3 regions of the Sulfuritalea sp. genome follow, and region 2 is predicted to be linked to each of the others. Evidence: riboswitches for the same ligand, from Rfam matches in the RefSeq annotation. Region 2 holds a riboswitch; each other region holds the start of a gene.
What was found. Region 2 has a riboswitch for cobalamin ahead of cobT (nicotinate-nucleotide--dimethylbenzimidazole phosphoribosyltransferase). Riboswitches for the same ligand answer to the same signal wherever they lie in the genome.
Positions count from the first base shown of each region.

Region 1: it holds a riboswitch for cobalamin, as region 2 does, so the genes downstream of both, RMO95_RS17555 (TonB-dependent receptor domain-containing protein) here and cobT (nicotinate-nucleotide--dimethylbenzimidazole phosphoribosyltransferase) in region 2, are expected to answer to the same signal.
Region 3: it holds a riboswitch for cobalamin, as region 2 does, so the genes downstream of both, RMO95_RS14030 (energy-coupling factor ABC transporter permease) here and cobT (nicotinate-nucleotide--dimethylbenzimidazole phosphoribosyltransferase) in region 2, are expected to answer to the same signal.

Region 1 is NZ_JASJPC010000042.1:70,109-76,111, reverse strand. Features, by position in the region: gene RMO95_RS17560 (iron ABC transporter permease) at 1-738, opposite strand, end outside; gene RMO95_RS17555 (TonB-dependent receptor domain-containing protein) at 739-2,622, opposite strand; cobalamin riboswitch at 2,744-2,954, opposite strand; gene RMO95_RS17550 (cytochrome D1 domain-containing protein) at 3,124-4,800, shown strand; gene RMO95_RS17545 (NapC/NirT family cytochrome c) at 4,961-5,551, shown strand; gene RMO95_RS17540 (ethylbenzene dehydrogenase-related protein) at 5,670-6,003, shown strand, end outside.
Region 2 is NZ_JASJPC010000007.1:9,390-15,392, reverse strand. Features, by position in the region: gene RMO95_RS02995 (MaoC family dehydratase N-terminal domain-containing protein) at 1-879, shown strand, start outside; gene cobC (alpha-ribazole phosphatase) at 892-1,446, opposite strand; gene RMO95_RS02985 (adenosylcobinamide-GDP ribazoletransferase) at 1,431-2,198, opposite strand; gene cobT (nicotinate-nucleotide--dimethylbenzimidazole phosphoribosyltransferase) at 2,198-3,280, opposite strand; cobalamin riboswitch at 3,354-3,558, opposite strand; gene RMO95_RS02975 (DUF6516 family protein) at 3,665-4,057, shown strand; gene RMO95_RS02970 (MarR family transcriptional regulator) at 4,060-4,437, shown strand; gene cobU (bifunctional adenosylcobinamide kinase/adenosylcobinamide-phosphate guanylyltransferase) at 4,451-5,002, shown strand; gene RMO95_RS02960 (alpha/beta fold hydrolase) at 5,050-5,850, shown strand; gene RMO95_RS02955 (FFLEELY motif protein) at 5,851-6,003, opposite strand, start outside.
Region 3 is NZ_JASJPC010000029.1:44,591-50,593, reverse strand. Features, by position in the region: gene RMO95_RS14045 (precorrin-8X methylmutase) at 1-73, opposite strand, end outside; gene RMO95_RS14040 (sirohydrochlorin chelatase) at 78-989, opposite strand; gene cobM (precorrin-4 C(11)-methyltransferase) at 982-1,764, opposite strand; gene RMO95_RS14030 (energy-coupling factor ABC transporter permease) at 1,775-2,458, opposite strand; cobalamin riboswitch at 2,564-2,772, opposite strand; gene RMO95_RS14025 (hypothetical protein) at 3,040-3,411, opposite strand; gene RMO95_RS14020 (hydrogenase maturation protease) at 3,408-3,866, opposite strand; gene RMO95_RS14015 (Ni/Fe hydrogenase subunit alpha) at 3,863-5,359, opposite strand; gene RMO95_RS14010 (NADP oxidoreductase) at 5,465-6,003, opposite strand, start outside.

The DNA of each region.
Region 1 (6,003 bases), on a different contig from region 2:
GGCGACCGCGGTCAAGAGCGAGGCCAGCACATACACGGCGCCGCGCAGGCCGCGCACCCGAACGCCGAGGGTGCGCGCGATCAGGTCGCCGCGCGCCAGCAGGTTGAGGTCGCGCGACAGCGGCAGGGCCGCCGCCAGGCCCAGCGCCAGCACCAGCAGCGCCGGCCACGGCGTGCCAGCATGCGACAGGTCGCCCATCAGCCAGAACAGCATGCTGCGCAACTGGTGCTCCGGCGCCACCGAGAGGATCAGCGCCACCACCGCGCTGCAGCCGGCGGCGACGATGACGCCGGTCAGCAGCAGGCGGGTCTGGGTCCAGCTGCCGTCACCGCGTGCCAGGCCGAATACCAGCAGCATCGCGGCGAAGGCGCCGGCGAAGGCGAACAGATTGATCAAGGCCAGCGCCAGGCCGGCCAGCATCGCCAGCAACGCGCCGACCGCGGCGCCGCCCGAGATGCCAAGAACATAGGGATCGGCCAGGGGATTCCTCAGCAGCACCTGCATCAGCGCACCGGCCAGCGCCAGCAGGCCGCCGCAGGCGAAAGCCGCCAGCGCACGCGGCAGGCGCAGGCCGCTGACCACCGCGCCGGCGGTGTCCTGCCCGGTCCCCGTCAGGGCGGCCCAGACCTCGCCCGGCGCCACCGCGTAGGATCCCGCCAGCAGCGCCGCGACCAGGCTGGCGAGCGCCAGCGCCGTGAGTGCGGCAAGCAGCAGCAGGGCGCGGCGGCGGCTAGGCATTTACTTCATCGCGAAGCGCGCGCCGACGAACAGCGTCGTGCCCAGCGCGGCGAACTCCGAGGTGGCGGCGCGCACCACGTCGTAGCGCTTGTCGAACAGGTTGTCGACGCGGGCGAACAGCGACCAGCCGTGATCGAGGCGCAACTCGCCGCGCAGATTCACCAGGCCGTAGCCGCCCATTTTCTTGGTGTTGAGTCCCGTTGTGAAGTCCGGCGCATCGTAGCGCGGACCGCTGGCCTGGAGTTCGGCGCCGAGCGACCAGTCGCCGAAATCGCGGCTCGCGGCGAGGCTGCCGAATTGCCGCGCACGCCGCACCAGCGCTTCGCCGTTGGCCAGGTTCTTCGGGTCCTGGACGGTGAGGCCGGCGTCCAAGGACCAGGCGCCGAGCCGGGTGCGGGCGGCCGCGGTCCAGCCGCTGATGCGCGCCGTCGCGACGTTGCGCGGCGTGTAGAAGAACGAGCCCGGTGCGGTTTCCTGCCACTGGATCAGGTTCTCGATCTCGTTGCGGAACCCCGTCAGCGAAGCCTCGGTGCCGCCCATTTCATAATGCAGGGCAAGCTCGCGGCTGCGTCCGGACTCGGGCAGCAGCAGCGGGTTGCCGGCGCCGACGAAAGGCGTGTTGGGGAAATACAGGTCGTTGAAGGTCGGCGCCTTGAACGAGGTGCCGGCACTGGCCGAAATTCGCCAGGCATCGGTCAGGCGGTAGCCGTAGCCGAGGGTTTGCGTGGTCCGCGCGCCGAACTGGGAATTGTCGTCGCGGCGCGCCCCGACCTGCCAGAAATGCGCACCCGTCGAGCCGTTCCAGCCCAGCACCAGGGAATCGGTGCGGCGCTGCAGACTGGTATAGACACTGGTCGAGTCTATGGATTCGCGCAGGCTCTCGACGGCGACCAGGCCGCGCCCGAGCGGCAGGGTCAGGTCGTTTTGCCAGACCACCTGGTCCTGGCGCGTGCGAAACGCATCGCGGTCCTGGCCCGCGGTGGCCGAAGGCGTGGTGATCGAGTGGTCCTCGCCGCGGCCGAGGCGCAGTTCGCTATGCCATGCTTCGGCCAGACGCGCGCGGGCGAACACGCCGTGGGCGACGACCCGGGTCCGCGTCTGCCAATCCAGGTTGGCAGAAGGCCAACTGCTGTCGAAGTGGTTGACGCCGTCGCTTTCGATGCCGTGGGCGCCGATCTCGATGCCCTCCTGCGGGCGCCAGGTGGCGGCCAGCGACAGGCTGCGGCGCGCAAAACCGTCGCGGTCCGGGTTGTAGGCCGGGCTGCTCGGATTGGTGATGGCGTTGACCCCCTCGGCGCGCGAGTCGGCCACGCGCACGGCATAGTCGAACTTTCCGACGCGGTTGGCGTGGGCCAGCGTCAGTTCCCGGCCGCCGCGGCTGCCGACCCCGGCGCTGGCTTCCAGGCGCGGGGCATCCGCCGCGCGCCGGGTGGTGATGCGGATCACGCCGCCGATGGCGTCGGAACCATACAGCGCCGACGCCGGTCCGCGCAGGATTTCGATGCGTTCCACCTGGGCCAGGGGAATCGCTTCCAGCGAGCTCTGTCCCAGCGTGGCCGAGTTGATGCGCAGACCGTCGAGCAGGATCAGGGTATGGCCGGCGTTGGCGCCGCGGATGAATACGCTTTCCGTGGCGCCGCGGCTGCCGGCGCGCGACAGTTCGATCCCCGGCGTGCGCGCCAGCAGGTCGCCGAGGGTGGTCGACGGGCCTGCCTGCTCGATGGCCTCGCGGTCGATCACGGAGACGTCGGCGATGACCTCGTTGATTCGCGTCGCCTGGCGCGTCGCGGTGACCACGACGGCCGCGAGTTGATCGGCGGCGAAGGAAAAACCGGAGAAAAGACAACTGGCCGCGCAGGCGGCGATGGTGAAATGCTTATGCATGGAAAAACTCCCGAATCCCGGCGAGCGTCCCCGCAGCCGGTAGGTGGCAAATGCATGCGCGGGAGGGGAGGGCAATGAACGGGGTCGGCACAAACCCCGGCACGCCGCAACCCCGCAACGCATACGCTGGTTTGTCCCTGGCCGGTCTCCGGGCTTGGAAGTCTTGGTTCATCGCCTTCCCGGGCTTGCGACCCAGTGGCGTCTTGATGAACCCGCACTTCCTTACCGTTGCGGGGGCAGCGCCGGAATCGAACCCTTTGGAGGTACTCACCGGCTTCCCGTTTCACCCGGCACGGAATCCATGCGCGGGCACCACGAACAGCGCGCAGTATATCAAAGCATCGGCGGCTGGCTGCGAATACCCTTAATCCAATTAGTCTTGATCCGAGTCAAGGATTACGCCTTGGTGCCGGCGCACGCTTGCGACCATTGGATTGGTAGGGTTTTCAGTGCGGGCGCACTACGCTTTGACTCAGATGAATCATTCAAAAGGAGAGAAGTATGAAAAGGAAGGTACTTGGACTATTTGCCGTTTCCGCCATTGCCGGTGCCATGGGCAGTGTCTTCGCGCAGGATGCTGCGCCCACCTTGACCGCCGCCGAAAAGGAAACCGCCAAGAAGATCTACTTTGAACGCTGCGCGGGTTGCCATGGCGTGCTGCGCAAGGGCGCCACCGGCAAGAACCTGGAGCCGCACTGGACCAAGACCGCCAAGGACGGCGCCAAGACGGAAGGCGGCACGCTCAAGCTGGGCCAGAATCGCCTGGAAAAGATCATCGGTTACGGCACCGATGGCGGCATGGTGAACTTCGACGACATCCTGACCAAGGACGAGATCGCCCTGATGGCCAAGTACATCCAGAACACCCCGGATGTGCCGCCCGAGTACAGCTTCAAGGAAATGTCGGAATCCTGGAAGGTCATCGTGCCGGTCAAGGACAGGCCGACCAAGCAGATGAACAAGTTCAACCTGAAGAACTTCTTCTCCGTCACCCTGCGCGACACCGGCGAAGTGGCGCTGATCGACGGCGACACCAAGGAAATCCGCAGCATCGTCAAGACCGGCTACGCGGTGCACATCTCGCGCCTGTCGAAGTCGGGCCGCTACGTGTATGTCATCGGCCGCGACGGCCGCCTGTCGCTGATCGACCTCTGGATGGAGAAGCCTGCCGTGGTGGCCGAACTCAAGATCGGCTTCGACGCGCGCTCGGTCGATACCTCGAAGTTCAAGGGCTTTGAAGACAAGTACGCGATTGCCGGTTCCTACTGGCCGCCCCAGTACGTGATCATGGACGGCGACACGCTGAAGCCGCTCAAGGTCGTCAGCACCCGCGGCATGACGGTGGACGGCGAGTATCACCCCGAGCCGCGCGTGGCTTCGATCGTCTCTTCCGAGATCAAGCCCGAGTGGGTGGTCAACGTCAAGGAAACCGGCCAGATCCTGCTGGTGGACTATTCCGACATCAAGAACCTGAAGACCACCACCATCGCTTCCGCCAAGTTCCTCCATGACGGCGGCTGGGATGCCTCCAAGCGCTACTTCCTGGTCGCGGCCAATGCCTCGAACAAGATCGCCGCGGTGGATACCAAGCTCGGCAAGCTGGCTGCCCTGATCGACGTCGCCAAGCTTCCGCATCCGGGTCGTGGCGCCAACTTCTCGCATCCGAAGTTCGGTCCGGTGTGGGCCACGGGCCACCTTGGCGCCGATGTGGTGACGCTGATCAGCACGCCGTCGGACAACAAGAAGAACGCCAAGTTCAAGGAGTTCAACTGGAAGGTCGTTCAGGAAGTCAAGCACGTGCCGGGCAACCTGTTCGTCAAGACCCATCCGAAATCGAAGAACCTGTGGGCCGACTCGCCGCAGAATCCCGACAAGGAACTCGCCGAGTCAGTTGCGGTGTGGGACATGGCCGACCTGTCGAAGCCGAAGAAGATCATCAACGTGGCCAAGGACTCGGGCCTGCCGGTGACCAAGGCAACCCGTCGTGCCGTGCATCCCGAGTACAGCGCCGACGGTTCCGAAGTGTGGATCTCCCTGTGGGGCGGCAAGACCGACCAGTCCGCCATCGTGGTCTATGACGACAAGACTCTGGCAATGAAGAAGGTGATCACCGATCCGAAGATGATCACGCCGACCGGCAAGTTCAATGTCTACAACACGCAGCATGACATTTACTGATCGGAAACTGATCGAAACTTGATCAGCAGCAAGGATAAAGGGGCATATGCCCCTTTATCCTATAGGTGTTTAAAAACGATCCGCTTGAAGCGAGCGCAGACCCTGTTGGCAACAGGCGCGGCAGCCGGATCCAACGACCGATGAACTAGGAAAAAGGTATATGGCAGACAATCAAAAATCAGGGTTTCTGGCGATGATGAAGCGGCCCAGTGCAAAGTATTCGCTGCTCAGTCTGCTGGTGGTCGGCTTCTTCTCCGGAATATTCTTCTGGGGCGGCTTCAACACCGGCATGGAAGCCACCAATACCCTGGAGTTCTGCATCGGCTGTCATGAGATGCGCGACAACGTTTACGTGGAATACAAGAAGACCATCCACTATTCCAACCGCACCGGCGTGCGGGCGGTATGCTCCGACTGTCATGTGCCGAAGGACTGGACGCACAAGATGATTCGCAAGATCCAGGCGAGCAAGGAAGTCTGGGGCAAGATCACCGGCGTCATCAACACGCCGGAGAAGTTCGCCGAACACCGGCTTAAGATGGCCGAGAGCGAATGGGCAAGGATGAAGGCCAGCGATTCGCGCGAATGCCGCAACTGCCACAGCTTCGACGCCATGGATGTCGAAAAGCAGAAGCTGCGCGGCGCCAAGATGCACAAGATCGGCATCGAAGAGAAGAAGACCTGCATCGACTGCCACAAGGGCATCGCCCACACCAAACCCAAGGGCATGAAGGAAGACGAGGATGAGTGAGCATCGTGCATGCCAGAGCGGCGTCCATCCCGCCTGCATGAGTCGCGACTGACATGCTTGACACCGATCAAATCCGCCAGCTTTCAATGAAAATCGTTTTGTTCGAAAGGAGCATCAAATGAGCAAGTCCATCGTTTCCACCGCCGTTGCCGGCGCACTGCTGGTTCTCGCTTCCCAGGCTGCCGTCGCGGCGCCGGACTGGGGCAAGGTCGCGAAACGCGACATCAACGTCTTCCATGCCGGCGTCGCGCCGATCGAATGGATGACCAAGAAGTCGGACCACAGCGGCTCGGCCGGCATGCGCAAGGGTGAAAGCTGTGCCGGATGCCATGAGGAAAAGGGCACGCTGAATTTCAACTTCAAGCGTCTGGCCGACAAGGAAATGGAGCCCAAGGGCGCGCCCAAGACCATGATCTTTCCGGTCAGCGTGCAGGCGGCCTACGATGCGGCCA
Region 2 (6,003 bases):
CTCGATCACTTGCGCTCCTGGGTCGGTCGGCGGGAACAGGTCGACGACCTGATCGCGCCTTCCAGGGTGGCCGCGCTGGCGGCGACGCTGGATCGCGACGACCCTGCGCCGCTGCCGGGCGATGCGCTGCCGCCGCCCTGGCACTGGACGCTGTGCGTGGCCGCGGCGCGCCAGTCGGCGCTCGGCCCCGATGGCCATCCGGCGCGCGGCGGCTTCCTGCCGCCGGTGCCGCTGCCGCGCCGCATGTGGGCCGGCGGCCGGCTGACGTTTCCGCAGCCGCTGCGTGTCGGCGAGGCCGTGCAGCGCCGCTCGCAGGTGCTCTCGGTCGACCACAAGAGCGGGCGCTCCGGCGATCTGGTCTTCGTCCTGGTGCGCCATGAATTCCACGGTGCGCACGGACTGGCGGTCACCGAAGAGCACGACATCGTCTACCGTGAGCTGCCGAGCGCCGTGTCGGACTCTGTCTGCCGGGGATTCCGCTTCGCGGGCCGGCAAGCGCCAACTCTTGCTGCGGCGCCCGCAAGCTGCGCCTGGCAGCGCGAGATCGTGCCCGACGACGTGCTGCTGTTCCGCTATTCGGCGCTGACCTTCAACGGCCATCGCATCCACTACGATCGCCGCTATGTGACCGAGGTCGAGGGCTATCCCGGCCTCGTCGTGCATGGTCCGCTGATCGCCACGCTGCTGCTCGACCTGCTGCGGCGGAACCTGCCCGGCGCGGCCATCGCGGCGTTCGAGTTCAAGGCCCACAAGCCGCTGTTCGACATCGCGCCGTTTTCTGTCCATGGCCAGCCCGAGGGCGACGGCAAGACCGTCAGGCTTTGGGCGACGGATGCCGAAGGCTGGCTGGCGATGAGCGCCAGCGCCAGCCTGGCCTGAATCCCGTCGGCATCAGGCGCGGCCGCTTGCCGCGGCAGCATCCTGGTCGGTGAGCGTGACGCGGACCACGCTTTCATAGTCGAAGCTGAGCGCCATCCAGCGCCGCGCCGGCAGACCCTGCGCCTGACCGACGATGACTTTCATCACGCCCGCATGGGTCACCAGCACGGCGCTTTCCAGGCCCTGCTGGCGGACGTCGGCGAGGAAGCCATGCACCCGGCGCTGCAGTTCGCCGACCGATTCGCCCTGCGGCGGCCGATAGCCGAGCGGATCGGCGGCCCAGCCGTCCAGCGCCTCACGCTGTATCCGGTCCCAGGGGCTCATTTCCCAGACGCCAAAGTGCATTTCCTGCAGCCGCGCATCGCTTTGAGGAGCCGGATGCAGGGCCTGCGCCAGTTGCGCGCAGCGTTGCAGCGGGCTGGTGAAGACAGGCAACTGCGGCGGCAGTTGCACGGCGATGCGCGCCGCGGCGGCGGCAACGTCTGCCGCCAGCGCCAGGTCGGTGCGGCCGTAGCAGACGCCGGCGGCGACCTGCGGCGCGGGGTGGCGGATCAGGTAAAGCTGCACAGCAGCCCCAGGTAGAAGGCCACTTCGCCGAGTTGCTGCGCGGCGCCGAGGCAGTCGCCGGTGTAGCCGCCGATGCGGCGCACGAAGTAGCGCGCGGCGAGCAGCGTACTCAGGGTCACCGCCGCCAGCGCCGTCAGCACTTCGGCCAAGGGCAGCAGCAGGCAGGGCGCGAGGCCGCACAGCGCCGCGACGGCGAGTTCATGCGGCGCCATGCGCTGCGCCAGCGGCTTGGACTTCGAGCTGTCGTCGTCGCGCACGTAGTCGAGGAAATAGATCAGCACGGTCGAGGCCAGGCGAGACACTGCGTGACCGGCGACCAGCGCGATGGCGAGAAAGGGCGGGCCGAGACCGGCGTCGAGCTCGGTCAGCGCACTCCATTTGGTGAGCAGGATCAGGCCGACGCCGAGCGCCGCGTAGCTGCCGATGCGCGAGTCCTTCATGATCGTCAGCACCTGCGCCTTGTCCCAGCCGCCGCCGAAGCCGTCGCAGGAATCGGCGAAGCCGTCCTCGTGGAAGGCGCCGGTGGCGAGTATCGTCGCCGCCATGCCGAGCAGCACGGCGACGCCGATCGGCAGCGCCAGCGCCGCGAGTTCCGTGACGCCGGCGCCGATGATGCCGACCAGGATGCCGATCAGCGGGAAGTAGCGCGCCGCATGGTTGAGCTGGTCCTGTCCATGGCCGACCCAGGCCGGCACCGGCAGGCGCGTGAAAAAGCGCAGCGCGGCGAAGAAGTATTCCAGCTCGCGCTTCATCAGCTTTTCTCGCTGACTCCGGCCGACTCGAAACTCGCCATCTCGTTCATGAAGGCGCAGGCGGCGTTCAGGAGCGGCAGCGCCAGCGCCGCGCCGGTGCCCTCGCCCAGGCGCAGGCCGAGGTCGAGCAGCGGCTGGCCCTTGAGCCAAGCGAGCTGCAGGCGGTGGCCGGCCTCGTTCGAGCAGTGCGCGAAGACGCAATAGTCGAGGATCGCCGGCGACACCTGGGCGGCGACCAGCAGCGCGCTGGTGACGATGAAGCCGTCGATCAGCAGCGTCATGCGCGCTTCGGCGGCGGCCAGCATCGCGCCGGCCAGCATCGCGATTTCGAAGCCACCGAAACGGCTCAGGATGCGAAGCGCATCGTCTGGCGCAACGCCGCTGGCGGTGGGCCGTTCCGGCCAGAAGGACAACGCCTGCGCCAGCAGCGCGCGCTTGCGTTCCAGCCCGGCGTCGTCGAGCCCGGTGCCGCGCCCGACGCAGTCGGCCAGCGGCAGGCCGGTGATGCAGTGGGTCAGCAGCGAGGCGGCGGCGGTGTTGCCGATGCCCATTTCGCCGAAGCCCAGCGCATTGCAGCCGGCGGCGGCGAATTCGCGCGCCAGACGGGCGCCGTTGTTCATCGCCGTGGCGCACTCGGTCTCGCTCATGGCTGCGCCTTCGAGATAATTCGCCGTGCCGCCAGCGCCAACTTTCGCATCGACCAGCCCGTCGCGCGGACCGAATTCATGCGCCACGCCGGCATCGGCCACCACCAGCGTCATGCCGGCCTGGCGCGCCAGGACGTTGATCGCGGCGCCGCCGGCAAGAAAGTTTTCCACCATCTGCCAGGTGACTTCCTGCGGGAAGGCCGAGACGCCGGCTTTCGCCGCGCCGTGATCGCCGGCGCAGACCAGCACGTGCGGAAGGGCGATGCGCGGCGAAAGGCTCTGCTGGATCAGGCCGAGCTGCAGGGCCAGGCTTTCGAGGCGGCCGAGCGCGCCCAGGGGTTTGGTCTTCTGGTCGATCTTGTGCTGCAAAGCGGCGCTCAGGGCGCGATCCAGCGGGGCAATCTCAAAGCGGGGAAATACTTGCGGGGAACGCATCCGATTCATCCTTTTTTCATAAGCGGCGCGGCCTTGTCCCGCGCGTCCAAACGCGGCACAAGCCCGCACCACGGGCTTGATGAAAATCATCGGTCGGTCTTCTGGCTCCCGGATCGTCCTTGGCTTGCGCCTTCCCGGATTTTCATCCAGTGGCATATTGCAAGCTTCGTCCCCGGTCACAGCGGCGGGCCCGCCACGGAATGAGGTATCAACCTGTCACCGTGTTCCCAGGAGGCTTCATGCAACATGAGGCCTCCACCGAATCGCGGCGAATTATGGGGCCTGGCACCGACATCTGCAACAGTCCATCAGCGCGCTGCTTGCCGCGGCGGATGCGGCACCCACAGCATTGCACATCATATCGATGGCTGATATGATGTGCCTATGGATTTGCCGGAGTACGCGCTCGAACTTCTGTTGGCCTACGATGGCCGGGTACATTATTTCGCCAGCGGGCATACGCTGAGATTTGAGGTACGGCAGATCGAGAAATCGGCCAGGGCGCCTTACGGCATTGCGTATTCGTTGACTTTGCACGCACCCGACAGAACGCGATTGCTGGGTTTCGACAACGCACATTCGGTGCCTCATCGGGGCGGGCGCTACGTAAAACGGAAGCTCGAAGCCGATCACTGGCACCGCACGGCGAGCGACGAAGGCCGTCCCTACGACTTCGTTTCGGTCGAGACGCTGCTTGAGGATTTTTTCAGGGAAGCCGAGTGCACCTTGAACGAGCAGGGCGTGAGCTTTGAAATTGTGGATGAGCAGGAGGAATGACCATGGGACTCAAGATTCAATCGATGAAACAACTCAAGGCGGAAATGCTTGCCGTCGCCAAGGGCACGCGCCAGCCTCCCGTCGATGCCGGACAGATGTCGTTCGATTCCGTGGAGGCGGTAATGCGCTTGCTGACCCCGGACAACCGGCAACTGCTCGCGGTGATCGAGAACAGCAAGCCGGCATCGGTTGCCGACCTTGCGCGCCTGGTCGGCCGCGCCGAATCGAATGTCAGCCGCACGCTGAGCCGGTTGGTTGCCGGAGGTTTCGTGCGCCTCAAGCCGGGCGCCGGCAAGGCCAAGGTGCCGGAAGTCGCGATCCACCGACTGACGGTGGATATCGACGTCTGCCGTTTCGAGGATCGAGTGGCGGTGGCCTGAGCGGCGACGCCCCATGATCGAACTCATTCTTGGCGGCGCCCGTTCGGGCAAGAGCGCACTGGCCGAGCAGCGCGCGGCCGAGTCCGGCCTGGCCGTGAGCTACATCGCCACGGCGCAGGCCGGCGACGCGGAAATGGCGCGGCGCATCGCCCATCATCAGGCGCGCCGAGCGCAGCACTGGGTGTTGGTGGAGGAACCGCTGCATCTCGCCGCGGCGCTGAACGACCATGCCGCGGCCGACCGCTGCCTGCTGGTGGATTGCCTGACCCTGTGGCTGACCAACCTGCTCTATGCCGGCTCCGCCGCGCAGCAGGCCGAGGCCGGCGAAGCCGTGAATTGCCCGCTGCTGGCTTTCGAGACCGCGGCACTGCTCGACTGCCTGCCGAATCTGCCCGGCCGCGTGATCCTGGTCAGCAACGAGGTCGGACTGGGCATCGTGCCGCTGGGCGCCGTGACGCGCCTCTATGTCGACGATGCCGGCCGCATGAACCAGTCGATTGCCCGCATCGCGCAGCGGGTGACGTTCGTCGCGGCCGGCCTGCCGCTGGAACTCAAGGGCGGCTGAGGCCGGTCATGCCGTCCGATTTTTCGAACGCCCCGAAGGAGAAGCAAATGTTTGGAAGCGCATGCAAGCACATGGCATGGGTTCTCGCCATGATTGTCGCCGGCATCGTCCAGCCGGCTGCCGCCCAGTTGCCGGGCATCGGCATCGTCATCATGCATGGCAAGGGCGGCTCGCCGACCAAACACGTGGCGGATCTGGCTGCATCTCTCGAAGGCAAGGGATACCTGGTCGCCAACCTCGACATGCCCTGGTCCGGGCAGCGCGATTACGATGCGAACGTCGCGGCGGCGGAAAAGCAGGTGGAATCCGCACTCGAGAGCCTGCGCGCCAAGGGAGCGGCGAAACTGTTCGTCGCCGGCCACAGCCAGGGCGGGCTTTTTGCGCTTTATTTCGGCGGCAAACATCCGGTCGATGGCATCGTCGCGATAGCCCCGGGCGGCAGCGTCGGCAGCCCGATCTTCCGCGAGAAGCTCGGCGCCGCGGTGGCCCAGGCCCGCCAGCTGGCCGCCGACGGCAAGGGCGATGAGAAAGCCCGGTTGCTCGACTTCGAAAGTTCCCGCGGCACCTACCCGATTGTCGCCACGCCAGCCAATTACCTTGCCTGGTTCGATCCAGACGGCGCAATGAACCAGGTGATCGCCATGAAGAACATGAATCCGAAAGTTCCGGTCCTGTTCATTGCGCCGAAGGGCGACTATCCCGGTCTGCAGAAAATCAAGCAGTCCATGTTCGACGCCTTGCCGCGGCATCCGCTGACCAAACTCTACGAGCCCGACGCGACGCACCTCGGGGCGCCGTCCGCGTCGCTCGACGAAATACTGCGCTGGACCCGCGAAGCGGCGCGCTGATTACACCGGATAACTCGCGTCCGGATTGGCAAACAGCTCCCGCATCAGTGCCGTCTCCCGCGCGCCGACGATGGCGAGGAATTCGTCGGCGCCCTTCATGCGGCTGAAGGCGTCGTAGCCGCCCTGCAGAAATCCGTGCAGTGCTTCCAGCCC
Region 3 (6,003 bases), on a different contig from region 2:
TGATGGCAAACGAGTCGTGCTCGATGGCACGGCCGGCGGCGGTGATCTGTTCGGTGACGGTATTGGCAGTCATGGCTTCAGGCGGGAACGTGGGGGTGGATGCTATCGTGGTGGTGGTGTTCGTGCTCGTGACCATGCGCTGCCCCGGTGGCCGTATGGCTGTGATCGTGCAGGTGTTCGGCCTCGGCGGCTGCGCGGTACTTGCAGCCGTCGCATTCGAGCAGGCCGCCTTCGGGCAGTTCGTGGCCGGCGACCTTGGCGTCGAGCAAGTCGAAGATGCCCTTGTCGAAGCCGAAATGGGTGCCCAGGGCAAAGGCGATGCCCGGATACTGCACTTTCAGGCGCTCGACCTGGGACTTGATGCGCTCCATCAGCACGCCGGTGAACAGATAGACCGGCACGATGCAGACCTGCGTCATGCCCAGCCGGGACTGGCGCTGCACCACGGTTTCCAGCCGCGGCCAGGTGATGCTGGTGAAAGCGAGGTCGACCAGTTCGTGCTCGTTGTCCTCGAATATCCAGCGCGCCATTTTTGCCAGTTCGCCGTTGGCGCCGGCATCCGACGAGCCACGGCCGAGCAGGATCACGCCGGTGGTGCGCGGGTCGGGCATGTCCAGCGCCTTCATCAGGCGGTCGAGCTGGCCTTGCAGCACGGCGAGGATTTCGCGCCCCATGCCGAGGTGGCGGGTGACGAGGAATTCGACCTTGGGATGGCTCAGGCGCGCGGCGTTCAGCGCGGCCGGCAGTTCCATCTTGACGTGGCCGGCGGCGTTGAGGATGAAGGGTATGACCAGCACGCGCCTGGCGTTCTTGGCGGCGCGGTCCATGCCTTCAGTGAGCAGCACGTCGGCGTGCTCGATGAAGCAGACTTCGATGCGCCAGTCGGGATGGCGCTGGCGCCAGTCGGCGGCGAAACGCTGGATCTCCTTGTTGCCTTCCTGGTTGCGCGAGCCGTGGCCGACCAGCAGGAGCGTGGTTGAGTTATCCATGGGCGGCCTTGCGAAAGCGGTGGGTGAAGGTGGGGTCGTAAAGTTTCGAACGGGCGAGGTCGGGCCAATCGGCGGCGCCCAGCGTCGGGCTGGCGATGATCATGGCCTGGCTGCCGATCTTCTCGGCCTGGCATTTCTTCTTGATGTCGGCGAGAGTGCCGCGAATGATCTTTTCCGCGCCGGGCCAGCTCGCCTTCTGCACCACAAGGATGGGCGCATTCTCGTCCCAGCCGGCGGCGCGCAATGCTTGCTGGACTTCATGCAGCAGTGTGATGGAAAGGAAAATGCACAGAGTGGTCTTGTGGGCCGCCAGCGACTCCAGATCCTCCCCCGGCGGCATCGGCGTACGCCCGGCGACGCGGGTCAGGATCACCGTCTGCGTCACTTCGGGCAGGGTCAGCGTCTCCGCCGCCGCTGCTGCTGCCGCCATGGCCGACGACACGCCCGGCACGACTTGCCACTCGACGCCGGCGGCCGTCAGCGGCCGGGTCATTTCGATCAGCGCGCCATACAGGCCGGGGTCGCCGGTCTGCAGGCGGACGACGGTGGCATGGCGGCCGCACTGCTCGATTAGCCACGCGGTCATTTCCTCCAGCGTCATGTCCTTGGAGTCTCGAATCGCGCAGCCCGGCGGCGCGAAGCGCGTCGCCGCCCGATCGACCAGCGAGCCGGCATACAGGATGGCGCCGGCGCGGGCGAGCAGATCGCGGCCCTTGACCGTGATCAGGTCCGGATCGCCCGGTCCCGCGCCGACGAACCAGACCCGGCCAGGCACGCCGGCAAACTCAAGCTGCAACGGAGTTGTACAAGCGTTTGTCGACAGCGGCGGAACGCTTGAGGGCGTGCAGGGACTTGGCTCCCGCCAGCACGGCCAGATCGATCAGCGGTTCGGCGATGATGACGAGCAGGTAGGCGCCGCCAAAAGAAGCGACATTCGCCAGGTTCTCGGCGCCGAACCCTTGTCCATAGAACGCCCAGAACGCCACCCAGGCGATGACGCCGCCCTGATAGGCCGCCGAGAGCTTCAGCGTCTGGCCGTAGGAAAGGTCGACGTAGGCGGTGTGCGCGGGAATGATCTTTTTCGCCAGCACGCCCATGACGAAGATCGGCGCCAGCAAGGTGGTCAGGTTGATCGCGTACTGAGGCAGGTCGGCGGGGGCGAAGAACAGGCCCTGAACCAGCAGGCCGCCGGCCAGGCCGATGGCCGCCGGCGCCAGGCCGAAAAACAAAAAGAGCGTGGTGCCCAGGATCAGGTGCACTTCCGAGACGCCGACCGGGTAGTGAAAGAACACCTCGAAGAAACAGAAGACCATCAGCGCGGCCAGGACGCTGCGCGCCAGCAGGGTGCCAAGCCCGTTCTCGCGAACAAAATCGGCGGCCGCCTTGACGGTTGCCCCGGCAGCAACCGCGGCCGTGCCATAACTGAGAATCATTTTTGCGCCGTCGACGACGCCCGCTTCGATATGCATGTTTGAACTCCTTGACCATATAACAACGAATCGCTGGACCCGTGAAGCTCAAGGATTTCTGGCGGAACAATGAGGCGTTCGCCAGCCTTCGCCCGCACCCCGGGGTTCAACGCCAAATGTTTGGGCCGGTCTTCTGGCTTGCCGTCGATCTTCCCCGCGCCTTCCCGTATCGAACAATACAGTGGCAGTAGCGGAGTCGTCAGGCTTACAGCAGCGGGGGCTGCGCCGGAATGACTGGTTGCCCAGCTTCACCGGCTTCCCGTTTCACCCGCCCCAAGTCAATAGGGCAAGGCACCCAAAACGCCGCCATCTTATGCCAAAACTTTCCCGTCGTGTTGCGCCGCCGGGGAAAGGTTGGCGGCACCTTCGTGCACACAGTTGCGGTACGAATGTATCATCGGCACTTCCGCTACGCTACGGCCCGGGGATCGGACAAATGCGTACGGCATCGTGGATGGCTGCTATGGAGGAACGTCGCGCGCTCACTGTCGGCTATCGAGCGAAATCTCCAGTGTCGGGTCATGGCCGAACTGAGACAACCTCCTGAGGCAGTTCCAGGCGCGCAATGCTCACACGGATTGTCAGAATCGGAAGAACGCCTTAGCGGATGTGACTTTGCCGGCGTTGAGCTTGAGGTCGCAGGTATGGCGGGACATGTTCGGGTCCGTGGTTACACGAAGCAATCCCTCCCGCTCAACGATCTCCAACCCGCTCCTGGCGGCAAGTTCCTTTGCCTCCGACATTGACTTGCCGATCAATTCCTGACTGCAGAAATCCTTAACGGCCTGGCCGCCAAATCGCACATAGGCAATGACAGCGATATAACTTCCAAGGCAGACAAGCGTTGCAAGCAACAACACCGCCCACAAGACCTTCTTTTTGCTGCGGCTGCCACCGGTGGCGGATTGCCCAGTTTTGTTGAGTGACGGATCGGATTCCGGCAACCCAGTCATGCGCAATCCATCCAGTCTGCGGCGAGTTGCAATGCCGCTTGCAGGGATTGTTGCGCGGCCGTGCTGAGGCCTTCGCCGAGTTCGAAGCGTTCGCCGCGGATTGCCAGCAGCCAGCAGGGCGGCGGCTCGCCGCCGTCGATGTCGGCGTAGACCTTGAGCACCGCCTGCGGGCTCATGGCGTGGGTGGTGAAGCTGGCGTCGCGCGCCGCCTTGATGCGGACCAGCGAGCAGGGCGCCAGCGCATCGACGCTGGCATCGACGAACAGTACACGGCGGCGGCCTTGCAGGTCGAGCGCGTGTTCCATCTGCAACTGGAAATCGGTCAGGCATTCGACCTCGCCCCATTCCGGTTGGCGCGCCGCGAGGGCGGTGAAATGCTCGACGAACAGCGGGCCCAGCGCGTCGTCGCCGCGGCTGGGATTGCCCCAGCCGAAGATCAGCGTCGGCGCAGTCAAGGCAGTTCGCGAGTCTCGCGCGTCAGGCCGCGGTGATCGCGCGTTGCCGCGTCGATCACCGTGCCGTCAGCGCCAACTATGGCGACTTCGAGCGGCATCTGCCCCAGCGCGTGGGTGGCGCAGGATAGGCAGGGGTCGAAGGCGCGGATCGCGATCTCGATGTGGTTGAGCAGGCCTTCGGTGATCTCGACGCCGTCGAGGTATTGCTTGGCCACTTCGCGCACCGCGGTGTTCATCGCCTGGTTGTTGTGCGTGGTGGAGACGATCAGGTTGGCGCGGATCACCAGGTCGTTCTCATCGACACGGTAGTGGTGGATCAGCGTGCCGCGCGGCGCCTCGATGACGCCGACGCCGCGTTCCTGGCGGGAGCCGGTCGCCATCAAATCGTGGCCCGTGATGTCGTCGTCGTGCAGCAGGTCCTTGATGTTTTCCGCCGCGTGCAGCATTTCGATCATGCGCGCCCAGTGGTAGCCCAGCGTCGCCCCGGTGACGCTGCCGCCGTCGTAGGCCATGAATTCCTGACGCTCCATGTCGGCCAGCGGGGTCGGGATGCTGTCGCATTGCGTGACGCGGGTCAGCGGCCCGACGCGGTAGGAGCCGTCTTCCGGACCGAGCGACTTGAAGAAGGGGAACTTCATGTAGGACCAGGGCTTGACGTCCTCGGCGATGACGTCCCAGTAGCGGCCGTAGTCGAAATGGTCGAACAGGGTCTTGCCCTCGACGTCGCGCGCGCGCAAGGCCCCGTGATACAGGTCCATGGCGCCGTCGGAGCGCACCAGGCACATGCCGGCCGAGCGGAAGCGGCCGAAGGCGTTGTATTCGGCCAGGTTCTGCTCGAACAACTGGCGGATCATGCCGACTGCATCACGGCTCCAGGCCACCATCTGGTAGATGTCCTTGAGCAGCGCGGCACGTTCCTCGGGCGAGAGCGATTTGTTCACGCCGCCGGGAACCGAGCCGGTGCCATGCACGCGCTTGCCGGCCGTCATGCGGATCACTTCCTGGCCGAACTTCCTGAGCAGCACGCCCTTCCTGGCGATTTCGGGATGCGCGGCGACGACGCCGACGATGTTGCGCTGGGCCAGGTCCGAGCCGAAGCCGAACAGCAGATCGGGCGAGGCGAGATGGAAGAAGTGCAGGGCGTGCGATTGCAGGATCTGGCCGTAGTGCATCAGGCGGCGCACCTTCTCGGCGGTCGGCGTCAACTGCTTGACGCCGAGCATCATGTCCAGCGCCTTCGATGCGGCGAGGTGGTGCGAGACCGGGCAGATGCCGCACAGGCGCTGCACCATGACCGGCACTTCCCAGTAGGGGCGGCCCTGGATGAACTTCTCGAAGCCGCGGAATTCGACGATGTGCAGGCGCACCTGGTGCACCTTGTTGTCGTCGTCGAGCAGGATCGTGACCTTGCCGTGGCCCTCGACCCGCGACACGGGATCGATGGCGACGCGGCGGAGTTTTTCGGGGGATAGTGCGGTTTCGAGTTCAGACATGGAATTTACCTCTAAGACTGTAGGAGCGAGCTTGCTCGCGAAAATGGCGTATCGCGAGCAAGCTCGCTCCTACGGGGAATCCACTATCTCGTGGTCAATTAAGGCTCAGTCATAGTGCAGCAGGCCGTGGCCGAGGGTCGGCGTGCGGCCGGCGAGCAGGTCGGTCAGCAGTTTCCAGATCGCGTCGGCCGGCGGCGGGCAGCCGGGCAGGAAGTAATCCACCTTCACGACCTCGTGGATCGGATGCACCTTGTTCAGCGGCAGCGGCAGTTCCGGATCGTTGGGGATGCCGCCGTGGGACGTCAGGTATTCGGTCTGGTACACCTCTTCGAGCACGTCGCGCAGGTCGAGATGATTGCGCTGCGCCGGCAGGCCGCCGTTGATCGCGCAGGCGCCGACGGCAACCAGGATCTTGCAGTGGCTGCGGAACTCGCGCAGCACGTGCACGTTCTCGGCGTTGCACAGGCCGCCTTCGATCAGGCCCAGATCGCAGGGGCCGCAGTGCTTGATGTCGGTCAGCGGCGAGCGGTCGAATTCGACCAGTTCGAGCAGCTTGAGGATGCGCTCGTCGATGTCGAGCAGCGACATGTGACAGCCGAAGCAGCCGGCCAGGCTGGTGGTGGCGACGCGGAGCTTTTTTACCG